DNA from 3 places in the Bacillus cihuensis genome. Region 1 is predicted to be linked to each of the others. Evidence: riboswitches for the same ligand, from Rfam matches in the RefSeq annotation. Region 1 holds a riboswitch; each other region holds the start of a gene.

The links. Region 1 has a riboswitch for preQ1 ahead of V179_RS0100430 (QueT transporter family protein). Riboswitches for the same ligand answer to the same signal wherever they lie in the genome.
Region 2: it holds a riboswitch for preQ1, as region 1 does, so the genes downstream of both, queC (7-cyano-7-deazaguanine synthase QueC) here and V179_RS0100430 (QueT transporter family protein) in region 1, are expected to answer to the same signal.
Region 3: it holds a riboswitch for preQ1, as region 1 does, so the genes downstream of both, queF (preQ(1) synthase) here and V179_RS0100430 (QueT transporter family protein) in region 1, are expected to answer to the same signal.

Annotation. Positions count from the first base shown of each region.
Region 1 covers NZ_AYSD01000010.1:85,600-95,886, forward strand. Annotated here, with positions in the region: gene V179_RS0100400 (toxic anion resistance protein) at 1-78, shown strand, start outside; gene V179_RS31415 (SEC-C metal-binding domain-containing protein) at 570-1,064, shown strand; gene V179_RS0100410 (hypothetical protein) at 1,309-1,521, opposite strand; gene V179_RS0100420 (PAS domain-containing sensor histidine kinase) at 2,079-3,725, opposite strand; gene V179_RS0100430 (QueT transporter family protein) at 3,895-4,380, opposite strand; PreQ1 riboswitch class I at 4,387-4,431, opposite strand; gene V179_RS0100435 (hypothetical protein) at 4,669-4,923, opposite strand; gene V179_RS0100440 (YbaK/EbsC family protein) at 5,897-6,319, shown strand; gene V179_RS0100445 (hypothetical protein) at 6,826-7,449, shown strand; gene V179_RS0100450 (glycoside hydrolase family 35 protein) at 7,785-9,524, shown strand; gene V179_RS0100455 (alpha-L-fucosidase) at 9,651-10,287, shown strand, end outside.
Region 2 covers NZ_AYSD01000010.1:609,761-620,047, reverse strand. Annotated here, with positions in the region: gene V179_RS0102750 (JAB domain-containing protein) at 8-460, opposite strand; gene V179_RS0102740 (hypothetical protein) at 1,486-1,698, shown strand; gene V179_RS0102735 (NAD(P)H-dependent oxidoreductase) at 2,044-2,628, opposite strand; partial or broken gene V179_RS26930 (acrylyl-CoA reductase family protein) at 2,828-3,814, opposite strand; gene V179_RS0102725 (MarR family winged helix-turn-helix transcriptional regulator) at 3,890-4,327, opposite strand; gene V179_RS26925 (hypothetical protein) at 4,895-5,194, opposite strand; gene V179_RS0102710 (hypothetical protein) at 5,338-5,709, opposite strand; gene V179_RS0102705 (VUT family protein) at 6,168-6,704, opposite strand; gene queE (7-carboxy-7-deazaguanine synthase QueE) at 6,724-7,452, opposite strand; gene queD (6-carboxytetrahydropterin synthase QueD) at 7,445-7,921, opposite strand; gene queC (7-cyano-7-deazaguanine synthase QueC) at 7,921-8,580, opposite strand; PreQ1 riboswitch class I at 8,634-8,677, opposite strand; gene V179_RS0102685 (hypothetical protein) at 8,897-9,937, shown strand; gene V179_RS26920 (helix-turn-helix domain-containing protein) at 10,170-10,287, shown strand, end outside.
Region 3 covers NZ_KI632499.1:66,129-76,415, reverse strand. Annotated here, with positions in the region: gene phnW (2-aminoethylphosphonate--pyruvate transaminase) at 1-63, opposite strand, end outside; gene V179_RS0124660 (extracellular solute-binding protein) at 85-1,077, opposite strand; gene V179_RS0124655 (ABC transporter permease subunit) at 1,104-2,726, opposite strand; gene V179_RS0124650 (ABC transporter ATP-binding protein) at 2,719-3,471, opposite strand; gene V179_RS0124645 (DeoR/GlpR family DNA-binding transcription regulator) at 3,721-4,485, shown strand; gene queF (preQ(1) synthase) at 4,905-5,405, opposite strand; PreQ1 riboswitch class I at 5,531-5,577, opposite strand; gene V179_RS32110 (hypothetical protein) at 5,557-5,688, opposite strand; gene V179_RS0124630 (purine-cytosine permease family protein) at 5,982-7,385, shown strand; gene V179_RS0124625 (LysR family transcriptional regulator) at 7,882-8,766, opposite strand; gene V179_RS0124620 (coenzyme F420-0:L-glutamate ligase) at 8,887-10,077, shown strand; gene V179_RS0124615 (nickel pincer cofactor-dependent isomerase, group 22) at 10,137-10,287, opposite strand, start outside.

The DNA.
Region 1 (10,287 bases):
AGTACGAATCGCCAACATGTAGAGCAAAAGATTCGTTCGAATGAAACAGAGTTAAAACAAAAGCTGATGGAAAGATAAAGTGAAACTTAAACAAGTCGAGATTTATAATGTGAGTAAGGGAAAGGTGCACGAATGCCTTTCTCTTTTTTACATAGGCTCTTTTCGTAGAGATTGTTGTTTTTAGCAAGAAACCAATTCGAACAGATGTTGATTGTAGTGGAAGGTGCGAGACTCCTGCTTAGAAAAGCGTGTTGAGGGAGACCCCGCAAGTGCAAAGCACTGAGGAGGCTTCTGAGACCGCCCGCGGAAAGCGAGTACCTGCAACGGAAATCAACCCGGGTTATTAGTGTAAAAATGATTGAAAAGCAACAAAGTATGTGAAAACAGCCTTTACATAAATTCTATAGCGACAAGCTTACTATAGAATGTTCGTAGATTGTTGATTCCTTGTTTATATAGTTTGAAATACTAATGAAATCCACCATAGCTAGAAGATAAATAAGTGACTGATTGTTAAATAGGCGATACAATACTAAGGCAATGAAATACTTTTTGAGGATGTGTGAATCATGAGAACAATTAATACATCAGAGATAATAGATGGCAAAGCGATTAAGTATATAGATGTGTTCGGGGTACAGGATAATATTGCGTTGAAAAGTAGTTACGAAGGGAAGACATATTGGATTTATGACTATTATTGCATGCATGCAGCTTGCCATTGTGACGATGTTTACTTGAAATTTGTTGAAGAAGATGAAAATTCGGAGACTACGGGACGACACTTTGGTGTGAGAAAATCATTTAAAAATGATGAAATAGTTATTGAAGATCGAAATCTTCCAGAACAGAAGGCAAATGAGGTTGCAGCTGATGCTCTAAACTATAGTCCAGAAGTTATCGAGCTATTTAAACAACGATATGCGCAAATGAAGTTGGAAGGGCATAATATTTTAGCAAAAGAGTCGAAAAAACCAATTGTAAATGAGAATGTAATTGGAAGAAACGATCCATGTACTTGTGGTAGTGGAAAGAAATATAAAAAATGCTGTGGAGTTGCATAGGTAGAAGATTCTTCAAATGATAGACATGCTAAGAATCTATCTCTCAGAAGAATTTATCATGCTTATTAATCCTTTTCAAGTTGATGGCGATTTAAGCTTTCTTAATAAATACAAATAAGAAGTTGTCACAAAAGGGTCTGACCTCGCACTCAAAATCCGTATGTAGTGTTTCATACACCTATCTTATACTGTATTAGTTGTGGGGGGCTGATCTTTGCTTTAGGCCCCCCTTTTTTGAAGTGTGCTATTCGTCGTGTTCTTGATTGTCAGCAGGTTTGTTTTTGAAATGAAGTGTTTGTCTTTTCTCTTTAATCTGCTGAACGAGTGGTTTTAAATATGGGTTAGCCTTTAAAAAGTCAACTAGTTGGTTATGGTCATCTTTGGACGAGGATGCATCTTTTTGGTCCACTGCCTCTTCAACCTGTGTTTCTGTTTTGTCCAATCGTTTCCTTATCATTTCCTCTCACCTCACTTCATATAGCCTATGATGGTTTGTAGAATTAGGTCCTTTCATTTGAAAAAATGGGTATTGTATCCTTGAACATACAAGGAATATTAGCTAAAGCAAAAGTGGAATGGATATGCGGGGATTAAGTGAAATTGTGATGGGCTTTGGTGTTGAATTAAAAATGAGGCGTTACTACTCTATCGGTCCTTTACATGAATGAGTGTTTGGTTTACTTACTAAGTGAGAAGTATTCAAAGAACCAATCTTGTCCTTTTACCAAATCGAGTCGTCTATTACTTAACAGTACGAATTGACTTAAGAGCTGTACCTTCAGAACTTGTTTTAAACGACAAGTACTGCCAAAATAGAATTAATTAATCGATTAATTAAATGCCTCTTAAATCACCGTCTGATTATGAAAAAGGCAGTATTATGACGTGAAAATATTGTAAGGGATTTCCCTACAAGTAATTAAGGATTTCGACATGAATGTGACGAGGAATTATGTAGAGGTGGAAGTTAGTTGTATCTGGAAAATGCATTTTGGTAAGCAAAGCACCGGCCCATTAGCCAGTGCTTTGTTGTGAATGACAATTGATTGGTAAACTTAGGAGCACTTCAGTACCTCTACCAAGCGTACTATCAAAGGAAATATTTCCACGATGGGTTTCGATGATCCTCGAACTAACTGTCAATCCGAGTCCCGTTCCTTTTTCCTTCGAAGAATAAAACGGCTCTCCAAGATGTTGGATTCTTGCTTTTCCTACCCCGTGTCCATTATCCTTGATTTTCACAGTAACTTGATCACTTTTCGTAGAAAATTCGATGGAAACTGACGTTGCAGTCGCTTCAATTGAGTTCTTAATAATATTAATGAATACTTGCTTTAATTGGTTTGCTTCGCAACGTATTGCCGGAATGGGTTCATGTTCTTTTATCGAAATGGAAGCTCCGTTCAAGTTCGCTTCAGGCTTAAGTAACGTCACGACATCATTCATCAGCATCACGATATTGTGATCGCTAAAATTTATTTTCTGTGGCTTGGCAAGGACGAGCAGTTCACTGACAATTAAGTTAATTCGATCCAACTCACTTAACATAATGGAGTAGTAATGCTGATATTCTATCTCATTGGATTTCAGGAGTTGTACGAATCCTGTTAAAGAAGTAAGTGGATTTCTGACTTCGTGAGCTACACTTGCAGCCAACTCCCCAACAACCGATAATTTTTCTGTTTTTCGCAGCATTTCTTCAGTTTCACGCATAAGTGTAACGTCTTGTGCATAGCCAATGACTCCGACTATCTGGTCATTTATTAGCATTGGAACGAGTGTGAAATAAAGAATTACGGCCTCTTCATGTTTGGTGAGAATGCTAATGTCTCCATGTGTAATACCTGTTCTAGTCTCAATGACATCAGTGAATGACTTTTGAAATGATTCTTTATCATTCGAATTTGCTAATATATCCATGATTGAAACACCGATAATATCGTCAAAGCCCCAACAAGTTATGCCCTTAAAGCGCGGATTAGTATTTGAAATGATCCCATGAATATCCATCATAAGCAAAGGATCTGGATTATAATCGAAGAGCGATTTATATTGTTGCTGGCTTTGTAATAAATGCTGCTCAGCTTTCACTCGTTCTGTTATATCTCTCCCAATTACAACAAATGCTCTTCTGGAACCATCTTCATGAAAAAGAGGAACTTTTATCGTATCAAATGTTTTGTGATCCCCATCAGGCATTGGAATAATTTCTTCACACCGAGTAACTTGCCGACTTACCCATGTTTCTTCATCTGAAGTCTCGCAATACTCTAGTGCTTCTTTATAAAAATCAGTATATTGAGCTAGTTCACTATCCTTTTTCCCTTTATAATTTACTTGCTCCAGCTGAAATAGTTCAAGGCCAAATTTATTAACTTCGGTCCAACGACCTTGGCCATCTTTGAAATTAACGAAGTCTGCCATGGAATGAATCAAGGTTTGCAGCCGTTCTTGCTCTTCTTTTAACAATGTATAGCTTTTTCTCTTTTTTAGAAAAAAATAGAGAATAACAGTTGTAATAATAATGAAAAGAATCCCTTCGATTCTTTGGATGATCATCAACTTATGAAAAGGTAAATTAGTAATCGTAAGATACCACTCTATCAAAAGCAGAATGGATAAACAGCAGATAACGTATATGTATACAAATAATTTTGGCATGGGCGCACTCCTTTTTTTAGGTGCTCAGCTTAGGAAGGGTGTTCTTAACTATAAATTTTACCATATGAGAATTGAGATGGGGAAAAGAAAGAAATAAAAATGATAATATTACCAAAGAAGGGAGATAAAAGTAAAAAGGGCCACCCAGTTGATTGGAGGCCTTTTAGAATTATAACAACTTATTAAAATGCACACGTTTGTGAATCGCATAAATCACAGGAATTCCAACGAGCATGACTGCGAATTCACCTACAGCTGTTGTGAACCATGTGAATAGGAATGGGAAGTCTAATGCAAGATTTAGCTCAAGAGCAATCATGAACATTGTGAACGTAAACACAAGTGAATTCACCATCATTAACGCCAGTTTGTTTTTGATATAACGTCCAGCAAATATGGTAATCAATAACGAAAGCACTGATTGTCCGACTCCGAAAACTAAATCATACGGCACCATCGGTGAAAACAGTAAATTCGTTAAAAAGACTCCTAGTACAATTCCGTAAAAATACTTCTTATTGAATACGATTAGATGATTAAACATTTCTGAAACCCGAAATTGAATATTGGTAAATCCAAATGGTTGAATCAAAAAAGACACTGCAATATACAAAGCAGCTAAAATCGCATTAACTACTAATGTTTTTGTTTTCATACATATCTCTCCCTAGTTTTTTATCGTGGGATGGTTGCGAACCACGTATAACGAAAGTCTAATAAGTGTACCATAGTGAAATACTTTCGTATATGTTAAAAAAATGAATTCAATTATGATGAATTTTCACAATTATATATCGATTATATTCTTTTAGTTTTGAAATGAACAATCGGGATGGATTGAAAGATTGCATTTTAATTATGCGGGGAGTAACACTTTTACTTTAAACAAAAAAGGTGGAAAAACGATAAGGTTCCTCCACCCAACATACTTGTTTTCGATGATTTAGTAAAAGTAAATTCCAAGACAAACAACAAATGAGACTAGAGCCAAACCTACATAAATCCATGTTAATGATTTAATGTTTACACGCAGTGAACTAGTTTCATATTCATGAGATCTCTTTAGTTCGTTTTTAATAGTATCCTCTTTTTCTTCATAATCTTTTAGTTGAGTACTAATACCTTTCCCGATTAATAACGTTCCAACAAGTGCTAAGATACCTACCAAAATAACAGTGATGATCATGAATGTAATCATTAATATTCACTCCTAAAGTAAAAGATAAGTAGATTTTGGGGCCAACTATTTTATGGCTTTATTCTTACTTTTGAAAAAAGTATATGAAAAATATACATCTGAATGGGAGGACCAGGACGCTTGATTCTCGATAAATTATTGAGGAAGTTGATCTACTCTTCCATCATAATATAATTTTGAACTTTTTGACCATCCACTCGATTGGTTTTTTCACTCATCCACTTCTATTTTTATTGGAAAAAGTGGATGATTAAAAGTATAGTTGCATATCTGAAAGTATCGGAGGGACAATTTTTGATGCGCATCTTTCCATGCTTAGTTGCGAACTGAAAAACTTCGTGATGAAATTGAAGTTTAGACGAGTATTTCCATGGTGAAGTAGAATTTAATTCAACTGAAGGCTGGATACATAAATGGTGCAGGCTTAAACAAGAGTTTAATAGAAAAATTAAAGTTGTTCAATCTTTCTCAATATTAATCTCGGGATGATTTCGAACCACGTAGCTCGGGTTTTGCACTCATTTATATAATAGTTGGATACGCTAATAGGAGTATTAGGAATAATACGATAGGTATAGAATGCCATTCATTCATGTTGCTATACTAGGGTAAGGAGTGTATCCTAATAATTGAATTCCCCCCAGACATTCTACTTTGCCTGGTTATCGCTATTTCGAAAGACGTGGGACGCTTAGAACGTTGAAGATTTTTATATGAGAGATGTTTTTTTGTCACAACCTTATATCTTCAGCTTTCAAAGAACAACTTACAGGAACGTTCTATCATAAGAGCAAATGTTTCGCTACACAAAAAGGCGAACATCTCCCACTTATTTTTTTGTTATGGCCTGCACAAAATTGAAGTGAGGGTCTTCGCGCCTAAAATGATAAATTAGAAGCAGAAAGGATGATTTTGGTTGGCAATTGAAAAGGTAAGAGCTCATTTTAAAAAGTATGATCGTGAAGATGATGTGATGGAATTCGCAACTTCAAGCGCAACAGTAGATGAGGCAGCGGCAACGATTCAGGTTATTCCGGCTCGCATTGCTAAAACGATATCGTTTAGAGGAGAAGGGGAAAATGCGCTTTTAATTGTAGCGGCAGGTGATGCAAAGATTGATAATAAGAAATTCAAGAACCTATTTGGATTCAAAGCAAGAATGCTCCCTCCAGAAGAAGTATATTTGCAAACTGGTCACGAAATCGGTGGTGTCTGTCCTTTTGGACTAGTGCGTGACCTAGACGTTTTTCTTGATATCTCGATGCAACGATTTGACACGGTGTTCCCGGCTTGTGGAAGCACAAATTCAGCAATCGAACTTACATGTGATGAATTATTTCAATATTCAAATGCATTGGAGTGGGTTGATGTTTGTAAAGGGTGGGGGGAAGGATAAGTTGATAGGTTTATTCACATTGAATAAGCCATTGCAAAAATAGAAAAGACATAATTAATGAGCCATTGATCTTTTATTGTGATTATATGAAATTCGCCATCAGTTGTTAAAAGGAGGACCATAACAAAAGAGTCAGAGCCCGTACCACAATATACTCAAATTACTTGTTTAATGAACTGTGTATAAGTGTTCAGACTCTTTTGGATCGCTTTATTTATCCTGCTACTTTTCAGAAGCCTTAAAAATGAGAAGCACGGATAGGACAGACAAAAAACTGATAAATGTAGTAACAACTTAAATAATAATTTTGTATGGTGAAATCATTTGGGATAGAATAAGGAGATTATTGTATATTATCAGTAGTTTCTATCGGATAGAAAAGAACTATGGATGTGTTAGGAATTTAATAGAGAGAAATTTTTGCTATATAATTATTTAATAATGAAAGCGTTTTATTATATGATCTATACGTATGATATAATCAAGCCAAAAAAGGAGGGAGTTTTTTGAAAAAGTTAATAGAACAATTGCGATCTTTAACGATGAAAGAAAAAGTCGAGTATTTAATTGAGTATTATTCATTTCATATAATTGGTGTAATTGTTGTCCTTTCTGTCTTAGTGATGGGATTCAATAACTTTACTAATCAACCAAATGAATTGTTATCTATTCGTATTGTTAAAAATGATATTAGCGATAAACAAGCAAAGGAGTTACACAGAAGTCTAGAAAAAGTATTTATTGATAATAAAAAAGAGATTCTTTCTGTCCAGACTATAAATATGAAGGATATTAGAGAGAATTCAGAAGCACTTATAAAACTCCAAAAGCTAGGCGCTGAAATAACAGCAAAAGAGGTGGACGTTCTTTTGGTAGATAAAGATGTGTTTCATCAATTTAATAAAGAGGGTAATTTATATAATTTGAATAACTTTCATGCGTTCGATAATTGGGAAACAATAAAGTATCCTACAGATAACGATTCTACCACAATAACCGGTATTGATGTTTCAGAAGTCCCTATTCTATCCTCAATAGTTACAAAAGGCGAACCGCTTATATTTGTTGTTATGGCAAATACAGAACGAATGGATGGTGTAGAGAATTTCGTTCATCTTCTTACTGAGTGAAAAGAAGAAGCATTTAATAAAGAAGTGTAGATTATAATTACGGAATATTCCTTCAATTATAGGGTGAAAGAAAATGTTCTACATATAGATACTACAGATGTATCTACAGAGTCATCTTATTAAAGAGCCATTTCTAAATTGAACAAAGCTATGATAATTGAATGAGATCAATTAAAAATGGCCGTTACATATGCTCAATCCACCGTTCAATACTACAAAAAAACGATAAAGCAAACCTAGTTGTGAAGGTAAATGAAAATATATCACACCTTTATTAAACAGAATTCTCCGTCGCTATACGAATGGTCTGCTTTTGGAAGAAGGAGAAATTGCCAATGTTAACGTTCAATGAAAAATCATTTTTAATGGATGGAAAAGAAATTTTATTATTAAGTGGTGCGATGCATTATTTTAGAACAGTACCTGAATATTGGGAAGATCGGCTTATCAAATTGAGAGAGTGTGGATTTAATACAGTAGAAACGTATGTTGCATGGAATTTACATGAACCAGAGGAAGGGAAATTTGTTTTTGAAGGCATTGCAGACATTGAGCGTTTTATTAAAACGGCCGAGAAGGTTGGCCTCCATGTTATCGTAAGACCTGGTCCTTATATATGTGCAGAGTGGGAATTTGGTGGTTTTCCATACTGGCTCATGACTGTTCCGAACATAAAATTACGGTGCTACAATGAGCCATATTTAGAAAAAGTAGGGGCATACTTCGATGAGTTATTTAAGCGCTTGCAGCCACTCCTACGTTCAAATGGCGGACCAATTATTGCTATACAGGTTGAAAATGAGTATGGGAGCTTTGGTAATGATCAAAAATATTTACAGCATATGCAAGACGAGATCAAAAAAAGAATAGGTGATGAACTGATCTTCACATCTGATGGTCCTGACCACAGTATGTTAAATGGCGGAATGATTGAAGATGTGCTCGAAACAGTGAATTTTGGATCGAGAGCGGAATCGGCATTTGAACAATTAAAGCTTTATCAGCCGAAAGCTCCTTTAATGTGTATGGAATTCTGGCATGGCTGGTTTGATCATTGGGGGGAGGAGCACCATACAAGGTCCTCGGATAATGTTGTGGAGGCGTTAGAGGAAATATTGCAACAAAATGGCTCTGTTAATTTCTATATGGCACATGGTGGGACGAATTTTGGCTTTTATAATGGAGCAAACCATAATGAGGAAATCTATCAGCCTACGATAACTAGCTATGATTATGATGGTTTATTGACGGAATCAGGAGATGTTACCGACAAATTCTTTGCTGTACGGAAGGTTTTTGAAAAATATGTTGAACTGCCAGAGATGAAATTACCGATAATCATACCGAAGAAACAATACGGTGAAGTCCAATTTATGGAGCGTGTTGCATTGTTAGATTCATTGAATCACCTTTCTACTCCACAGCATAGCCAAGCTCCTTTAACGATGGAGTATTATGGTCAGGACTATGGATTTATTGTGTATGAAACAGTCATAAAAGGAGCTTACGGCAAACAAACGATGACCGTTCAAAATGTCCATGATCGTGGGCAAGTCTATTTGAATGGCAAGTATGTTGGCTTAGTCGACCGAATTAGTGGTGATTCCCGGATAGATGTTGATATCACTGAGGAAGAGACAACGTTGCAAATTATTGTGGAGAATATGGGACGCATCAATTATGGTCCATTCCTTGTCGATTTTAAAGGGATAACAGAAGGGGTAAGAATGGGGAACCAATTTTTATTTGATTGGACAGTTTACCCAATCCCATTAAATGAAATCAATCATTTACAGTTTTCCAATTGTGAAACGAAAGAAAACCATCCTTATTTTCACCGTGGAATCTTGACAATAAATGAGGTGGCAGATACTTTCATAGATGTGTCGAACTGGACAAAAGGAGTCGTGTTTGTAAATGGTCATAATCTTGGTCGATATTGGGAGATTGGACCGCAACAAACACTTTATGTACCAGCGCCTTTCTTGCGTGAAGGAGAAAATGAGATAATTTTATTAGAATTACACAAACATAAACAAGGAGTAACATTTGTTGATACGCCTATTTTAGGGTAATCGTTCTGAGTGCACTGTAAGAGAAATGATATAATGCTTGTTTTATATTTTGCTTGTTATTCCAACAAGATTTCAGTTCAAGGATGAAGTATGCAGACAATATGAAGCGTTAGGTGGGGTTACTAAATGGTTGAAGAAAAGATTGCCGTACCGACAAAGCAGCAAATTGCATGGCAAAACCTTGAAATGGGGATGTTTGTTCATTTCGGAATTAATACTTTTTGCGATCAAGAATGGGGAGAAGGGACGGATTCACCAGACGTATTTAATCCGACAGAACTGGATGCAAAACAATGGGTAAGGATTGCCAAAAAGACAGGATTGAAATACTTTATTCTCACTGCTAAGCATCATGATGGATTTTGCCTTTGGCCAACTGAAACGACGGACTATTCAGTGAAGTATAGTCCATGGGAAAATGGTCAGGGTGACATTGTTCGAGAGTGTGCAGAAGCGTGTCAGGAAGAAGGCATCCTTTTTGGAATCTATTTGTCACTTTGGGATCGTCATGAACCATGTTATTCGGACAAGAAAGCGTATGATGATTTTTATTGTACTCAATTAACTGAACTATTGACAGGGTATGGACCTATTGTTGAGGTCTGGTTCGATGGTGCTGGCTCTGAAGGGAGAGAGTACGATTGGGCGCGAATTACAGGAGTTGTGAAAAAATATCAACCAGATGCGATGATATTTAACATGGGGCAGCCGACTATTCGATGGGTAGGGAATGAAGATGGTGTGGCACCTTATCCATGTTGGA
Region 2 (10,287 bases), 520 kb from region 1:
GTTAATTTTAAAGATAACCCTTTTCTTTCAAGCTGACATGCTTTCCAGTATGGGTAACTATCACATGGTCAAGGACTTCAATTCCAATAATTTTCCCCGCTTCTGCTAATCGCTTCGTTACTTCTATATCTTCTCGGCTAGGAGTGGGATCTCCACTTGGATGCTGATGAGCGACTATGATAGAAGCCGCATTATTTAGAACAGCACTTTTCAACACGTCCCTTGGATGGACAATGCTTGCGTTCAAACTCCCAATTGATGCTCTATGAAGCCCGATAACTTGATTTTTGGTGTTTAACATCATCACAAGAAATACTTCTCTATCTTCTTCATCTGCAATATATGAAACTGCTAATTCTTGTGCATCTCCTGGTGATGCAATCCGATAAGATGAAAACTCTGATGATTCCCTGATTTCCTGTTTTATTCGTACTACTTCAATAATTGGGGTTAATGCCATTTAAAACACTCCTTTGTGGTTGTGATTTTGTACATTTCTTCTCCATTGATTTTCGGTCTGGCCTTTTGGACTTGTCCCTCCTCCTAAAGGCTTTTTCTTTAATGAATTTGGGGTTTTAAGTTTTTCCTTTTGTCTTTCGAAGCGAAGTTTGTTCCCCAAAGGGGGACTATTTTTCCCCTTTTGCAAGTAGAACGAAAAACACGCATAGGCAATGGGTCAAGGGCGATCTGAGCGCAAAAGTTTTTTATGTTGTGTAGCGTTTTTAATAAAAAAGTTTTGTGCCCCTTGACCGATTGACTAGGCTTCTTGGCTTCTGGCCGGAAAGGTTCGGGTGTCCTGCCGGCCAGAAGATTAGAAGCCTTGCGCTGTTTTACGATTCGGAAGGCAAAAGGGAAAAATAAAATAAAAAGCAGCCGGATGGCTGCATTCCTTTCGTCTTTATCTCTTTGATCTTCAGTACTTCGGTTCGTTCGGTATGGAGGGAACCGCAAATGGAACAAACAGGAACCTACGGAATGTAGGCGCTAGCCGTACAAATCGTGGTTATCGGGCCATTTAATGCTGTAGTGCTGCCGCCCGAAGTATGCTTGAAGCCTTTATCTATAAAACCATCTAAAGAAAAACCGCACCTAAAGACTACTCGAGCATCACAAATGAATATAACGTGAAATATATTGATATTGAGCAAGGGAGCTTATTTAGTCATAACTAAGATTTACTTTCACCAGGTACCCTTGCTCTTAACCGTAAAGAACAACTGATTCTTGACAGTGACAATAAGGATAAATAACAATCTTGCACATCTGCTAGTAAAGGTATTACATAACTCAAGTAACGATAATCGATGCCATTTAAATGAACCTTCCTGAAAAATAATGAATTAAAATGGACATGTAACAGATTCTCATTGATAACAAGAATAAACTCTCATTCTCCCTTTTCTTATAAGTTTAATTGAATATAATTATTCAGAGCAACATTTAGGTTTTTATTTTTGCTAAGAGTTGATAAAAGGGGATACCTCAATGAATAAAGAGAAACTATTAAAAAGGCTTCAGAGTGCGCATCAAGGTAATTTATTTTCACTAGAAATTCCCAAGAATACTAAAGAAGATGAAAATAAGATTGAAGAATTAGTTAAAGAATTAGAGAGAGAAGGAAAAATTAAATTAAGAGAGTATGTGCAGCGAGAATACTCCGTTTATTTACAAGGAATCCTTAAGTATGTATCCGATTAATCGGATACTTTTTTATTAGAATTTAGAAAAAACTTTAACAGAGACTTTTGAAAAGAACAGAGTACATATAACCCGTCTTATATGTACTGGTACCTCTTTTGTGGCAACAAAAAAAGGAGCTGCATCCGGTATCATGTATGTGCAAGCTTTAAAGTACGTGGTTATCAGACCATTTAATAATGTTAAAAGCCTAATTCCTCAGTATTATAAACGAGAAATTGGGCTTTCTTTATTTCACAAACGCGCCCTTTAATGGAAGATCGGTTTACAATACTCAGAAATTAAAATATTGCGGAAAAGCTCCCAGTTTAGTGACATAAAATCCTTTTCAATATTTGTATATGTTTATGAGAAATGGGAATTAATTGTATCTTCCACTTTCTTTAACATGCCTTTATATGCTTCTTCATCAAGGTATCCAATACTTCCGAATAGTAAATGGTCCACAGGCTCAATTCCAGTAAAATCAAATATTCCAGTGTCAGAAGTGACTTTCAGACCTGCTGTCATACCCATCTCATCGTAAACCTCATTGGGATGACCATGAGTATTGATGATAAGACCTTTTTTACCTTTCAATAGCTTAATTGTACCTTCTTCCCCAGCAGAATAAGCAAATCCAAATGCAAATACTCGATCTACGTATCCTTTTAAAATTGCTGGAAGACCTGTCCACCAAATAGGGTAAATAAATGTTATAACGTCTGCTTCAGCAATAAATTCTTGTTCCGTTTTAATATCATTAGGTGTATTTCCTGCTTTCATAGCGGCTGTATCTTCTGGTTTCAGGACAGGTTGAAAATCAAGTGCATATAAATCACGAACAACAACCTCATTACCATTCTTTTTTAATGTATTCACTGTTGCTTCCAAAATCGCGTGATTTAAACTTTCAGGGTATGGATGTGCATAAACAATCAGATGTTTCATTTCAAATAACCTCCGAGTATATTATTTGGCTAACAAGCTTCATCAAATACTAGTATTAGACATTTCTTAAATAATCATGAACAATGAGAGAAAAAATGTAATTCCCTGCTTAGATACTAGTTAAAAAAATGATTACATTAAAACATACATGCTCAAATCAAAACTTTGTATCTCTATGTTGTCATTTGAACTGAGCTTTTTATAGTTTAACAAGCGTTCTTCCACGTACTTTTCCTTCTAAAATATCAGCTAATACTCCTGGAAGCTCTTTTAATGAAATTTCATTTACCAGGTCTTCATTTAACGTTGTTGGTTTTAAATCATCCCCAAGACGATTCCAAACCTTTAAGCGCTTATTCATTGGACATTCAACCTAGTCAATACCAAGCCAATTGACTCCTCTTGATATGTAAGGAAGAACTGTTGTGGACACTCCTATCCCACCTGTTAAACCACATGTAGCTACAGACCCTCCATATTTCAAGGTACTTAATATATATTGAAGAGTTTTCCCACCAACGGGATCGATAGCACCAGCCCATTTTTCTTCACGAATTGGTGTTTGATCTGTATCTATTATTTCATGACGATTCAAAATTTGTTTAGCCCCTAATCCTTTTAAATAGGCCTCTTCATTAGATTTACCTGTACCAGCGACCACTTCATACCCTCTTTTAGCCAAGATATTGACTGCAATACTGCCCACTCCACCTGTAGCACCTGCTACTAAAACTGGTCCCTGGCCAGGTTCCAATTCATTATCTTCAAGCCTTTGAACGGATAATGCTGCGGTAAACCCAGCTGTTCCAAGTATCATGGCTTCTTTTAAAGACAATCCTTTTGGAAGAGGAACAACCCACTCTGCAGGTACACGTGCCATTTCGCTAAATCCACCAAAATGTCCTGTTCCTAACTTATAACTAGTCACAATGACTTCATCACCTGTTTTAAATCGTTCATCTGTTGAATCAATAATCGTTCCAGCTAAATCTATTCCTGGCACTAAAGGATAGGACTCTACAAACTGATTTCGGATGGACACTATACCGTCTTTAAAATTCACACTAGAATAAGCTACGCGAATTGTTACTTCCCCGTCTGGTAAATCATCCATGCTCAATTGTTTCATTTCTAGCTTAGTTTGATCACCAATTTTATCGAGCACCATTGCTTGAAAAGTATTCATTTTCTTAATCATCTCCTCTCTTCATGATATAATCGCAAATCATTTGTACATACAAATGATTGGTGAAAAAAAGAGTTAGAATTTCTCTTTTTTTATTATTTCACTTGATTCGTAAAGGATTTTTGCAAGCTCATTACTTTTTTCTTCTCCCAAAATAGAAGCATACCGTTTGTGAAGTTCATCAAAGCATTCATCCATTTTCTCACAAAGCTCTACACCTTTTTCTGATAAATGTATATGCGTTTCTTTCCATTCTGAACGTCGATAAACTAAGTTGAGTTTTTCGAGTTTATTAATAAATCTTGTACTTGTGGAAGGTGCAATTGACAATTTATCACAAAGTTCTTTTTGCGTGATTCCAGGATATTGATACACCACTATTAAGAGATAAATGTAAGAAGGAGACAGATTAGTCTCTGCAAAAGCATCTTCTGCAATCTTCGTCATATAACGAGAAAAACGATTCGATGTAAAAAATAAACACAGAGATAAAATAGAATCATCTATTTTCACTTGATTTCACCTCTCATTTGCATATACAAATTAACATATAATTTATTAAGAGTCAAATAATTAAAAGGGGTATCGCCATCACCCCAAACGGTATTTTTTGTACTGGACAACTTTTTCATAATATAATTCACTTCTAAATTATTCTCCCTGATAGTTTATTTCTCATTCCATTAATCTGCTTTGTTAGTTTAAATGCAAACCTTCGCAATCTCTTCTAAACTTTAATATAGATATCCAATTTTCTTTAAAGGTGTTGTTCCACAATTTGGCCCGATTGCAGAACAACAAAGTCCTGCATATCATACAGGACTTTTAATCAATCTTTTTATAAATTATCGAACTTTATTTTAAATCAACACTTTCTCTTTAGAGCAACCGACCATTGCAATAAATAAACATAATAATAAAACAATAAATTTCTTCAAAATATTCCCTCATTTTTACTTTCGAATATTAACTAAATGTGTAAGCCTCTGTATAACCTAAAAAATAAGAAAACCAGCTAAACCTATAAATAGCAGGGTTTTGCTGGTTTAGTTACTTCCTATTCTTATTTCTATCTATTTTTTATTTTCTTCTAATGAATGACATAACAAGAGCAACGATAGAAAGAACTAACGCGATGATTGATAAAATCATTCCTGTATTTGTTGTTTTATTATCAGTTGCTTTTGTTTTTGTATCAGTTGTTTTTTCAGCTATATCATTTGCATTATGATCTGTAGCTGCTTCTGTTTTATTTGGAACAGAGGTAGTAATTGAAGTAATAGAATGAGGTAAATTAGAACCCTTATCTCCAGTCCATTCTACAACAGAACCATCTTTATAGTATTGATAGGCATCCCAAGCTGCTTTTCCTTCCTTCATTATTTATAAGGCTGAAAATCCACTGATTTTGGTTGGTACATTTTGTCACGATATTCATAAGTAATAATAAACTCTTAATTCTGCATCTATTTAAATAGATCTGCTAATTCATTTTCTGTTTCACTATTTTGATTTTCTCGTCTTTATTGGTAATATTTCTCTATATCAAGTACGTTTTCCTTCAATCCATGCTCTTCTCGACCATTTATAGTTGTACTCTGCACTGTCATTTCTTTATACTTATTTTTGTAAAACCCTACTTCTTCTTTTAAATTATCAATTTCTTTTTCTTTACTATATAGAATTTTCTCAAACTCATCTACTTTGAGGACTTTTTCAAATGCACTTTGATAAGCATTAAGAATTTGATGCACTGCCTCTATTAATCTTTTTTTATTATAATAATTGTTGTTTACTAAGTCTTCTGCTGAAACAAGAAAAGCCTGTTCTTTTAATAAATCAACAATTTCTATTGGTGTTTTATTTAATCTTTCAATCTTATGGCCGGTTCGCAAAATCCAGGAAATGTTGGGTACTTATCAGGCCTACCTTCTCTTGAAAATGATAAGGTAGAAAAAAATAAATAAGGCAATGATAATAACAATGAAGATAGAGATAACTAAAGAAGATCACCAAACGATCTATTCATGGCAATCCTAGTAGTAAACACTATATTTCATTTTGCTAAAAGGAATCAGTGCCGGTTGGCTTTGGTTCCTTTTTCTATCCTATTTTATTATGCTGGAACCGATATATGGTGGACATAGTAAGTAAAACGCCCTTTCACCATAAAAATAATAGCCCAAATCTTGGTCACTTATATATGACCAAAATTAGGGCTATTCTTAAAATCTAAATAAAGATCATCTTCATCATGAAATCAAATACCAGTTAGATAATAGCTGCCTCTTCTAACTCCTAATTTTTTATCTTTTCATGTCATATTAGCAGTATCTGAGTTTTTAGCAATTACTCAAGCAACCTCTACTCGGTTCCGCGAAATGATTACGCGATGGAGGACCATTGCACCAAGGCTCTGTATAACCGTCTTCACAATTACCTGACCTAGAATCGCAAAAGGTACAGCTTCCCATGGTAGGAAATTGGCACCCAATGGGCTTAAGCCAATAATGACAAAGATAGCAGAGTCCAGGAAACCACCGACTAAACCACTATAAAAAACTCGCCAAGCCATCGGCAGTTTCAATCTCGAGTAAATTTCGGTATCGGTTGTTTCTGAGATGACAAACGAAATAGCAGATGCAAGAACGATTAATAATGTGTCTCCCAACAATTTTGACATGATCGCTGAAAGAGCTAAAGCTGTTCCGATTGCTATATAGGTTTTCTTTCTGCCAAATGTATTTTGAACCAAATCTCTTAGGATAAAAGTTGCACCAATAAATAGCGTTCCCATTGGCACAATAAACACACCGAGAGATAAAGGGGCAAAAGAAGCCGTCACAACATTGGCTGTTACAATGGCGATTAAATATAGTAAAATTCTAATCATTTATTCTCCTCGTTTCTTACACGCCTCGTTTATTTCCCCATACTAATGCATGAAGTTGAGGGAGTACTTTAACTTCTTTTAACTCTTTATCTTGTATCACTTGCTCGATTAACTCTGCGTATTTTTTCAGCAAATGGGTAATTAACTCAGCGTCATTTACAGTCTTCGTATCATCATTCCCCACCTGCATGTAAAAAGGAATGCCAGGGTATCTTCTATGAATTTCCTTTGCATAGTTAAAATCAGCTTCATTGAATACAACGACCTTCAAACTGACATTTCCTGAAAAATCGTCTGACATGAGTTTATCGAGGATCATATCAAGTGAGTCAAAGTTTGTGATCATACCTGAACTAGGTGGCTTAGGTGAGATCGTCAACTCATCAATCAAAAGCATCCAATCTTGCCACTTCGACCCTTGCGTTTCAAGACAGGTTTTCATGTTCTCTTCCTTTATTAATTGGACAAATCCTGCAAGATTCTTCAACAGAGCCGGGTTTCCACCTGAAATGGTCACATGAGAAAACCCGTCTCCCCCAAGTTCTCTTAACTGTTGCAAGATTTCGTCTGGCTCCATTTGCTTAATGAGATGTTTACCGGTTCCATCCCATGTAAAAGACGAGTCACACCATGAGCAAGAATAATCACAACCCGCCGTTCTGACAAACATCGTCTTTTGACCGATGACCATGCCCTCTCCTTGAATGGTTGGTCCGAATATCTCCATAACAGGAATTTTACTCATGTTCCATCCACTCCCTTTTTGCCTCGGCATAGCTCGTTGGCGTTTCATAAAGACGGACAAATTCAACCCTTGCTCCATCATATTGTTTTTGTCTATTTTTTAATGCTTCCGCCATTTTTTCATAAATCCAAACAACCATATTTTCAGCGGTTGTATTCATTAATGGCAACGTTTCGTTTAAATATTTATGATCAAGAAAAATTTCAATCTCATTTTTCCAAATTTCTTTAATGTCGCCAAAATCAATAAGTAAGCCTCGATCATCGATAAAACCACTAAGTCCAAAAATAACCCGGTAGGTATGACCATGAAGGTTTTTGCATTTCCCTTCATAACAATGTAAATGGTGAGCCGCATCGAATGTAAACTCTTTACTAACTAGTACTCGTTTAGCATGATATTTTAATTGATCAGCTTTAATATCTTTATTGATCTTTTGCAATTTATCTACTACGCGAAAGCCATACATCAATTCTTCACCTTCTGACTCAAGTAGTCATCGAGGCCTTTTCGACGTAATTTACATGCTGGACAATCCCCGCAACCATCTGCCATGATTCCGTTATAACAAGTTAGTGTCTTATTACGAACAAAGTCCAAAGCACCTAATTCATCCGCCATGCCCCAGGCCTCCGCCTTATTCATCCACATAAGCGGTGTATGAATCACAAATGGCTGATCCATCGATAGATTTAATGTCACATTCAATGATTTTATGAAAATATCTCTGCAGTCCGGATAGCCGCTAAAGTCTGTTTCACACACACCCGTAATAATATGCTTCGCACCAACTTGGCTAGCAAGCACCCCAGCAAAAGATAAGAATAACAAATTTCTCCCCGGAACAAAGGTGGAAGGAAGCTCCCCCTCTTCTCCATCACTCACGGCAATGTCATCACGCGTTAATGCATTCGGCGCCAATTGATTAAGCAGCGACATATCCAGAATATGATGTTTAATGCCAAGTTCGTCTGTAATCTGCTTAGCACAGTCTATCTCTAACCGATGCCGCTGATTATAATCAAACGTAACTGCCTCCACTTCTTTAAACTGCTTCATCGCCCAGAATAAGCATGTCGTACTATCCTGACCGCCACTAAAAACTACTACTGCTTTCTCTTGCTTCATTAAAAAAATCCCCTTTTCGGCAGAAAAACAGCACTACTAAGAAAGCAGTGCTGTTTTCCTTAGTTTTTTAGAGAGGGTAGCTAGAAACCTCTACCGTAATTAAACGGATTTTATATTTACATCAGTTCATTTTAGACTAAAATCATTATTTCTTCAAACTAAAAATAAAACATGCATAAATTGGTACATATTGGATCTCTTTTTTCCATTATCTGTTTTTACATACACTTTCAACATCTCAGATATTTAAGACAAAACCTAAATCATTTGATAAAATTTGATTTGTTGTTGAATTAAATAATAGAATGGAGAACATATGAAGTCAAAATTCAAGGTACTAACACTTGTCATTGTCAGTTTATTATTACTTGCATCTTGTTCAAACGACAATTACCAAGAAGCAATGGATAAAGGTATCGAAAGCTTGATAGAAAAGGATTATCATCAAGCTGCAATCCAGTTTGAACTAGCATTAAAAGAAAAAGAAAGAGACGAAGATGCCTCCTCTTATTTTGAGCAATCGACTCAAATGAAAAACGCACTGAGCGCCTATGAGCAAAAACAATATGATACTGCCATTGATTCGCTTAATGCTGTCATTAATCATAGAAATGGATTAAAAACCTTGCAGTCAGAAGCGAAAAGTCTTCGAAACCTCGTCCATTCAGATCAAAATATCACAGCTTCTTTTCAAAAAAACCTTGACCTTGTTAAAAGCCTGATCACAAAAGAGAGCTATAATTTAGCTGAAGAAAAGATACAGCTTTTACAAAAAGACATCGAAACAAACAAAATTCTAGCAGACTATCAATCTGAAGTGACTAAACTATCTGAACAAGTAACAGTAGCTTTAACGACCTATGAACCTATAGTGCAACAAACTGACACAGATCATAACGAAGAAAAATCTAACAGCAAGAAGAACAAAAAAAAGAAAGCTAAAACATTCAAGTATCGTTCATATGCAAACGACCTTTTTGGTTTTTCAATGCAATATCCAGACGATTTAACAATGGATACTCCACCTACTAATGGCGATGGAGCAAGGTTCTATAATGCAGAATTTGAAGTCACTGCCTATGGCGGTCATACGAATATTGTGAACGAAGGAGAAACAATCGAAACCTATTACCAGGAAGAATTAAATAGCATCTCAGGACAAATTGCCTATCAAAAATTGACAGATGATTGGTATGTAGTTTCATATGAAGAAAATGGCCAAATTTTCTATGAAAAATTTTTCTTTGGCCCAACAGTTTTTAATAAATTTATCATCTCCTACCCGACAAATAAACAAGATAAGTATGATCCAGTAACGACTCATATTGCCAAAACATTTGCTCCAGCTGCTCAATAGAATTAGGAAAGAGTTTGTCTCATAAGGGTCTGACCTCACACTCTAAATCAGTAAGTAGTGTTCCATACACTTATCTTATGTTGTATTTAGTTGTTGCGTGGTCTGACCCTTCTTTTGGGACATTCAGATTTAATTATTATTAAATAAATTTTATCCCCATGCTACTTTCCCCCATTCCGAAGTTATAAAGAGAGTGACAAGCAGAATTCTCTGCATAACGGGAGGGATTAGAATGGCGAAGAAAAAGATTGAATATATTGCAGGTGTCCAAACGTATCAGGAACTAGCATCATTTGCGTCGGTAGAAGAATTAAACGAGGCTATTTTGCTTCATTTAGATTCATTAGAAT
Region 3 (10,287 bases), on a different contig from region 1:
TTCCTCTTTCACTGTCTTAGTCGTTGTTAATGGACCTGGTGTTAAAAGTTTATAGTTTTTCATATGCCCTTCACTCCCTTTTTACTATTTCGCTGAATTGAAGAATTCTTGGTGTTGTTTTAATAAATCAACAGTTAGTGGTTTTTCAAATTTCATAGAGTGTGTCGGTTTGTGAGTATCAGAAACAGTTTCACCCTCATAAAGTGCTACTGGATAGTATTGCAATAAATCTTTTCTAGCATCTTTAATAATGACTTCAGCCATTTTCATTGCTAGCTTCGTTGTTTCGTCGTCTTTTTTCACAACTGCAATCGATTCTGTAAGAGAAAAATTGCCTTCAATCGGGTCAATATAATCAATTGGTGCACCTGATTCCTTCGCTACTACCGCTTGATGACGAAGACCAAAGCCAGCCGCTACTTCTCCAGCTTGTACTTTCTTAATCGGGCCTGAACCTGAACTTTCAAGATGTGGACCACTATTTGCAATTAAATCATGAAGAATTGTTTTCCCCTCAGCTTCACCGTACTTAGAGATAATCGCTTGAACTAACAACCAGCCTGTTGAAGAATCCATAATATTAGGAATGGATACTAAATCTTTATATTCTGGTTTTGTTAAATCTTTAATAGATGTTGGCATTGTTAAGCCTTTTTGTTTAATGACTTCTGTATTTACAAAAATTGAACCTGTGTTAGCTAAAACCGGCGTATAAAATGATGGGTATTTTTCTAATGCACCAGTTTCAAACGCTAAGTCTGCAAACATTGGATGTTGTTCCTGGGCACTTTCTAAAAAATAAGAACTCATCGTAACTAAATTGGCATCAATTTGATCTCCTTCTGCCATGAGCTTTCCACCTAATTCGGAAGTACCTAATGATTGAAGAATATATTCCCCTTCATATCCAGCATTTTTCAATGCACTTTCCATGGCAGCAACAGCTTCTTCATCACCATTCGTTTGAATAACAACCTTTTTTGCACCAGCTTCTTTTTGACTATTACATGCTACTAATGTAAAGACTAAACATAAACTAAACAGAGTAATCATCATTTTTTTCATGTTTTTAAACATACAATTCCCTCACTTTGTCTTGTGCATTATGAATGATTTATTGATTGTCTTTTTTGGAAGTAATCACAAAGTATCTTAATCAGTAAATTTGTAAAAAAGATTAATAGCGATAATACAAAGATTTCATTAAATTTAGCAAAATGCTGCAACTGTTTAATTTCGGTAGCTACTAATGAAGTTTGAGCTGTAACTAAAAAGATAATCCCACTCACTGTAACCATTGAATTGATAAAATAATAGCTAATCATCTCAATCACGGTTGATGCTGAATTTGGTAGAATCACCCGATAGATGGTCTTCAGCCAACTATCTCCCAATAATTCTCCCGTTGTTTCCCAAGATGGATTCATTTTAGACAATGAATTTTTTGCCATTAAATATGGTGTCGTAAAGAAATGGACAATATTACATAGGATGATAATGATGAATGTCCCTTTTAAACTACTGCCATTAAAGAGCAGTAAATACGATAAACCTAACACCATACCTGGGACTGTGTTCGTAATCATTGAAATACTATCAATCGTTGACTTCCCTCTCAAAGGTGTACGAGCGTTTAAAATGGCTGAACCATAGGCAACGAGTGTACCTAATACAGCCGTTAATGCAGCTACTATCACTGAATTTTTATATACGTTTACTAAATCACTTGATTGGAAGATGTCCATCACATGCTTAAATGTGAAAGTAAGATCATAAGGATAACTAGCTAAAAATGGTGCAATAAACATGATGGCAAAGACAGAAAGCATCGCTACGATAATTGCCGAGGAAATGATGCCAAAAATGATATCTCTTCCTTTATGCTGCATCAGCTCAATCGCACTAAACTTGTCATAATGGAAATTTAATTTTTCAAGATAATTTAGTAGTAAGACACCAAACACAGCTGGTAGTAACATCAAAATTGCAATGACTGCACCTTGGTTAAAATCTGGAATCGATCCGAGCATCACTTGGTAGAGTTGAGTTGCTACTACCGCATACGTTCCGCCTACCGAAGCTGGTATCCCGAAATCTGTAAAACTCAAAACGAATGAAAGAACAAAAGCTCCTCCTAAAGTTGCCCATAATGGCCGGACAATCGTGTTCATAAAGCTTCTTAACGAGCCGTCACCCATTAATTTAGAAACAATGATAAATTTTTTATCAATGTACTTGAAAGAGTTATTAATGAGCAGGAACGCTGCCGGTAATGTATAAATGACATAGCCAATTAACAAGCCATTAAGCCCATAAATGTCAAACAAACTTTGGCCAAAAATTTTCGTTAGTAAGCCTTGGTTTCCAAAAGAATACATAATGGCGAACCCATACGTAATCGTTGGAAGTAACATCGGGATAAGAATCCCTGTTTTTATAACTGTTTTGATTGGTCGATAGATTCTTGTACAATTGACGGCATAGGCAAGTGCAAATGCCAAAATCGTTGTGATTACCGCTGTTATACTAGAAACTTTTATACTGTTTCCAAATGCCTCAATTAAGTCCTTATGAGACAGAATAGAAAGGTAATTCGATATGCCAAGTCCTTGATTCGTTTCAAACGAGCGAACAAATAAAGTGCCAAGTGGAAATAATAGAAACACTGCAAATACTATTAGTATAGATAAGAAAATAATTCGCATTTCTGTTTTAGCTTTAGGCATGCTGTTCACCAAATAAGTTATAAATATTTTGTCTCTTAATCTGTAATTGTTTCAGGATAAACTCTTCAACGAAATCATTTTTTGGTTGATTAATAATTTCCTGAGGTGTTCCAAATTGAGATATATTCCCCTGATTGATAATTAGAATTTTATCTGACAACGTTAATGCTTCTTCGGGATCATGCGTTACAATAATCGTCGTAAGCTTATACTCTCTTGCAATAGATTGAATGCGCTGTTTGATGGATTCTTTGATGACTCCGTCTAGTGCGCTCAAAGGCTCATCTAGTAATAATATTTTTGGTTTCATAACTAATGTTCTTGCAAGAGCTACCCTCTGTTTCTGACCACCCGATAACTCGCCGATTTTCTTTGTTAAATGAGGTTTTAACTCTAAGAATTCGATGTATTCTTGAAGCTCTTTCTCTGACACTAATCCCTTCTTATTTCTTAAACCATATACAATATTTTCATAAGCACTTAAATGGGGAAAGAGCGCATAATCTTGGAATACAATATTGAATCCACGATTCTTCATCGATACATGACTCATATCCATATCATTAAAAATAATCTTTCCATGGTCCAATTGAGTTAAGCCTAAAATAATATTTAATAAAGTAGTTTTTCCACTCCCACTTGGACCTAATAGAGAAACAATTTCACCAGCTTTAATTTCAACATTAATGTCATCTAAAACTACTTTTCTATCGAATTGTTTGCTTACATTTTGTAATTTCAGCAAACTGTTCACCCCCCTTAAACACAACCTTAGTATAAAAACTATATGTAAATTGAAATAAAGATTCACGTAAACACTATGTAAATTTTGCATATTTTATAACTAAGTTAATACCAATTTATGAACAATTTATCCTTCATTTATTAATAACTTATCTTATTATTTATGTAAATATATTGAATGTATAATAAGTAATCAGTACACTAGAATTAATGCTGCTTTAAAAAATGATAACTTTGAGTAGGTGAATTTATGTTTCCAGTTGAAAGACAACAGAAAATTATTGAATTGTTAATGATAAAAAAAGTGCTTAAGATATCTGAGCTAACTGAAGAATTAAAAGTCTCTGTTGATACTCTTCGTAGAGATCTAAACCTGCTTACAAGACAAGGGAAAATCGAAAAAATTTATGGTGGAGTTAAACTAGTTGAACCAAAATTTGGGGAATCTACAATTGACGAACGCATGGTCAGTCATTTAGATGAAAAAGAATCAATTGCACGAAAATGTAGCGAATTGATCTATGACGGTGATTGTATTTTTATTGATAGCGGCTCAACAACCTATCAAATTGCAAAATACATTAAAAATAAGAAGAAGCTAACTGTAGTGACGAATTCAATTCCTGTTGTATTAGAATTAATCAATAGCGATGTCGAGCTGATAATCATTGGAGGAAAGGTCAGACATAATGAACAATCTGTAGTAGCTTATGATTATTTATTTAATTTTAGTGAATTGAATATAGTAAAAGCGTTTATTTGTGCCAGTGGGATCACAATCGAAAAAGGAATTTCTGATTATAACTTAGAGGAAGCAATTACGAGGAAAAAAATAATTGAATTATCTAAGGAAATTTATGTTGCCGCTGACAGTACAAAATTCGGTAAGGATGTCACAATTGGGATTGCAACGCTTGATAAAATTCATTACATTATTACAGACCAAAATGTAAATAAAAATCTTATCGATACATTTAAGAAAACAAGCACCCATTTAATCCTTTCAGAAAGATAATCCTCATCCAAAACGAATATAGCGTTATAACGCCTTCAATTACCATGAAGGATTAATCCCGTAGCACGCTACACTCACCTAATCATAATGGTGGCGGTGCGAAGCAGGTCTTTGCAATACTCTCTTAATAAAGTAAGTATATCTGCAAAGTAGATTGGCTGTATTAGTAAGTCGCGAAGCCCCGTCCCCATGTCCTTATACAAAAAAACGGAAATTCCACTCGTAATGAACAAATTGAGCAGAATTTCCGTCTTATTATTTTCATTTTATAATTTTATTATTATATGGAATACATTAATATTAGTTAAATATTTCACATGAAGTTCATGATTTTAGGAGAATGCAATATTCTTTTAGACAAACCTCTTCATCAAACCATATTTTTCCATACCACTATGTTTCCTTGCTTGTTTCAACTATTAACGATTATCTATTTTTTCAGGATAAAGATCATGATTCATTAAACGGAAATTAGCCATCTCTTCGTATTTAGTACCTGGTTTCCCATAATTGCACCAAGGGTCGATGGAAATACCGCCACGTGGTGTAAATTTCCCCCAAACCTCAATATACCTTGGGTCAAGTAATTTAATTAGATCGTTCATAATGATGTTGACGCAATCTTCATGGAAATCACCATGATTACGAAAACTAAACAGATATAATTTTAGTGATTTACTCTCGACAATTTTTTTATCTGGAACGTAAGAAATGTACATCGTTGCAAAATCAGGCTGATGTGTCAGTGGACATAAACTAGTAAATTCCGGACAGTTAAATTTCACGAAATAATCACGATTCGAATGAAGACTATCTACAGCTTCCAATACCTCAGGTGCATAGTTGAATGAATATTGCGTATGTTGATTTCCTAATAGCGTTAAATCCTTTAAACCTTCTTCATGGCTTCGGCCAGACATAAAAAATCCCCCTTTAAATGGTTCCCCGACACTGTTTTAAAAGAGAGATCCGCTAATCATTCTTTTACAACTAACAGGATAAAATATAAAAAGCCCTGTCCAGTATGGACATGGCTTAATGTCATGTATCCATAGTTTTTTATAGAGGGTATCAGCTATGAACCTCTCCCGTTTTAGCTCGGGCATTCTCTTCTTTCATATCATAAAGAACACTTGGCAAAACGTCAAATGAAAATTTATTCCGCAATAACGATCGGTAAAACCCCACTGATTGAAGTTTCAATTTACTTCCCCCCAACTACTAATGCTGTTCTTAATTCATATATCAATTGGAAGGAATCATCAAACAGTCACCCATTTCACTGAATATACTACAAATCCTATGATATAAGGAGGAATTGATAGATGGAGTGGTCTTTTAGTAATCTAACCATCAAACAGCCGCAATAATGACGTTTGCCATGTCTTTATCTATATTGATATATTAAATATAGAATATTGTGGGATGACGAATCTGTGCTTAACAGGCGAAATGTAGATTGTGAAATTATACACAAAAAAGAGGAGTCGATACGTATGAGATCTGTCAAAGTAACAGATCACAAAGTGATAGAAGATGAAATGAAAGATGATTTTTCATTAGTTAGAGTACCACGACAGCACAGGAATATGGGATGGCTAAGTATTACTAATATTACTTTCGGTATAGCAACAGCCATTTTCTATTTTCAAATGGGGAGCGTTATGGCGCTTCAATTCGGAGCCATTAATGCAATCATATCCTCCATATACGCGATTATCGTAGCTGGTGTATTAGGAACATTCATTGCTTATCTTTCAGCAAAATCCGGTATGAACGTCAATTTATTATCTAGAGGTGGTGGATTCGGCTATATAGGTGCATCATTAACCTCATTTATTTATGCAACGAACTTCATTATGTATTGTGCATTTGAAGGCTTGATTTTAGTTTACGCTGTTCATACCTTCTTCCCAGTTCTACCAAAATGGGTGCTTATCCTTTTCTTCGGAACCATTGTTATCCCGTTGAATTGGTTTGGTATAAAACAACTGGATAAATTACAAAAGTGGTCTTTACCGATTTTCGGTATTTTTTTAGTAACCGCAATCATTGTATCGATTAACACACCTTCCCTATACGAAGGGGAATTTTGGACATACATGCCTGAGGGCGTTCAAATAGGAGGCAAAGCTCTATTGTCCTGTATAGGAATGCACCATGGGATTATGGGTCTAACAGCCCTTCTTGGTTCAGACTATGCCCGTTTCCTTAAACCTAAAGACATTAAGGTAGGATCGGTTGCCATTGGCTTTATTCCGCAAATTTTTTGTTTTGGAGTTATGGGTGGTCTTGGTATATGGTTTGGCGTTCGTCTAGGTGAACCAAATCCAGGTGTATACATCGTGCTACTTCTTGGTATCGGTGGAGCGCTGTTCACAATGTTAACCCAACTAAGAATTAATGTGACAAATATATATAGTAGCTCCTTATCCCTTTCCAATTTCTTCGAAAATATTTTTAAATTTACACCAGGCAGACGTTTCTGGGTAGTTGTAACAGGGATATCCGCGATAGCTTTAATGCTCGGTGGGATAGTGAACCATCTGGATACAGCCATGACATTCCAGGGAGTCTTTTTATTAGCGTGGGCAGCCATATTAGTCAGTGACGCCATGATTGTCAAAAAGTTATTAAAAATTGGACCCGGTTATTATGAATCCAGACAGGAGTATCTATATAAATGGAATCCTGTAGGAGTCGTGTCATTACTAATTGCAAGCGGTTTAGGAACGATCGCAGCATTAGGATATATGGGGACGTTTTTACAAAGCACTGCCGCATTCTTTGCTGCAATTCTAGCAGCTATACTTACAGTAATATTAGCAATTTTTACAAAAGGTAAGTATTACAACAAAGGCGAACCAAATGACATTCACAAGGAAGATTATATAGCATAAGAATGTTTATTTGATTAATAAGTTACGTTTACAATCTCCTGATTTTTTACTATTACCCCCCCGGTCCCCCTTCCGGATAGCCTTTTATTAGGCACTTGATTCGTTTTCTCGCTATCTTCCCTTTCACATATGAGAAATGCTTAAATATGTAGGTTAAAAGATGGGAATTGTATTTGAAGATTTTTCATTTGGCTCAGACTTTCTAATTTTTGATTTGGAAAAGTCCAAATGTTTTTACCTATAGCCTATTTGTTCTAAGGTATTGAACTTGATTCCCACGCCCATCTAAACCTGCAAGCTATTTTTCAATGTCCAATCCTTAACCACTGTACAAATTAATTTGAATTAGGAAAAAGAGTAGCCAGACTATTCTTTTTTCTCCTGTTTTATAAATTCGATTTGTCCTTAAAAAAAATAAGTAGTTATATTTTATTTCTCTCTCTGAGCTCAAGAGGTCGAATTTACAAATGATTCTTTAACAGAAAAACTTTTACATCTATTTATTTTCTATGATCTCAACAAATTTTGTTGAAGCTGGCGATAGAGGCACACTCTTTAAAAAGCAGACTCCAATGTTCCTCTTCGGTATTTCCTCCATTAATTGTACTTCATACAATAAGCCATTATTTAAATAATCATGAGAAAATTCTTTCGTCACACACGCAATTCCTAAATTTATCTTAGCAAACTCCAATAATAAATCATGAGAGCCTAATTCAAATTCTGGCGAAATCTTAATACCTTTAGATATCAGATAATCCTCGACATACTTTCTAGAAACCGATTTGGGCTCGAGTAATATTAAAGGCAGTTTTACTACTTCATTAAGGCTTATTGGCTTAGATAAGCTTTTCTTATATTTCTCGCCACAAACAAAAATATCTTGGACTTCAATACATGGTATAAGTTCTAAAGTAGAATCATCAAGGGGAAAATTACAAATTGCAATATCAACCTCTCCTGATTTTAATATAGAACAGATCTCTAATGTTGTACCATTAACAATCTTTAATTTGATATTGGGATACTTATTATGAAAAGCTTCTAAATAAGGAAGTAAATAATACCTAGATATCGTATCACCAACACCTATCTTTAATTCCCCTGTCGTTAAATTTTTAAACTCCAAAATCTTTTCTTCCCCAACATCAATTAAATTAAGTGCCGAATGAACATATTCAAATAGAAGACTACCCTCATTTGTTAATGATACTCCCTTTGGGGTTCTATTAAATAGACGGATATCTAATTCTCTCTCTAATTGCATGATCGCTTGACTGACAGCTGGTTGTGACATATAAAGGTCTTTTGCTGCCTTAGAAAAACTCTCGCTTTTTCCTACCTTATAAAATACTTTATATAAATCTAATTTACTTACCATATAAACACTCCTTATACCTACCATTCGATATATCCATTTTACTTATATCACTAAAACGATGTATAGTACAAGTAGGGACATACTATAAATTAACTTTACTAGTTATAAGGAGCGATTATTTTGGAAAGAGTTGTAGGAACTGTTGTAAGAGGTCTTCGTTGTCCAATCATCAATCAAGGGGATAACATTGAAGAAATCGTTGTCGATAGTGTGTTAAAAGCTGCAGAAGTTGAAAGTTTTAACATTAATGATAAAGATATCGTTACATTAACAGAATCAATCGTAGCTCGTGCTCAAGGGAATTACGCGACTATTGATCATATTGCTAAAGATGTTCAAGCAAAATTTGGAGAAGATACTGTTGGTGTTATTTTTCCTATCTTAAGTCGTAATCGTTTTTCAAACTTGCTACGTGGTATTGCAAAAGGAGCTAAAAAAATTGTTTTAATGCTTAGCTACCCATCTGATGAAGTTGGAAATCACTTAGTTGATATAGACGTTCTTGATGAAAAGGGAGTTAACCCTTGGACCGATGTTTTAACAGAAAAACAATTCCGTGATCATTTTGGCTATAATAAACATCCTTTTACTGGTGTTGATTATATTGAATATTATAAATCTTTAGTTGAAGAACATGGCGTTGAATGCGAAGTAATCTTCTCAAACAATGCAAAGACGATCTTAGATTACACGAAGAGTGTCCTTACTTGCGATATTCATACGAGATTTAGAACAAAGAGAATCTTAAAAGCAAACGGCGGCGAAAAAATTTATAGCCTCGATAATATTTTATCGGAGTCTATTGATGGCAGCGGATGTAATGAAGCATACGGGTTGCTTGGATCTAATAAAGCAACTGAAGATAGTATTAAACTTTTCCCACGTGATTGCCAACCTATCGTTGATAAAATTCAGCAAATGCTTAAAGAGAAAACTGGCAAAAATGTTGAAGTTATGGTTTATGGCGATGGAGCGTTTAAAGACCCGGTAGGTAAAATATGGGAATTGGCTGATCCAGTCGTATCACCAGCTTATACATCAGGACTTGATGGCACACCTAATGAAGTAAAATTAAAATATCTTGCTGATAATAACTTTGCTGATTTAAGAGGTGAAGAACTGAAACAAGCGATCTCTCAATACATTAACAATAAAGATGCGGATCTTGTAGGTGCTATGGAAGCACAAGGGACTACTCCTCGAAAACTTACCGATCTGATCGGTTCTTTATCAGATTTAACTTCAGGAAGCGGTGACAAAGGTACACCTATTGTCTTCATCCAAGGTTATTTCGATAATTACACTAAATAAGATTCATTCATAATATAAAAAACGGCTTCCTTTTGGAAAGCCGTTTTTTATGTTTGTAATTACATCTGCAAGAAATAGCCGTCTTCATCAAACTGCATTTCATGTAGATCCTCTAATACTTCGATGTTTTCTTTATCTTTTAGTTCATTAAATATAACCTCAGATACGTATAGCTCACCAATATGAAGAGTATTTGGGATACGTACAATT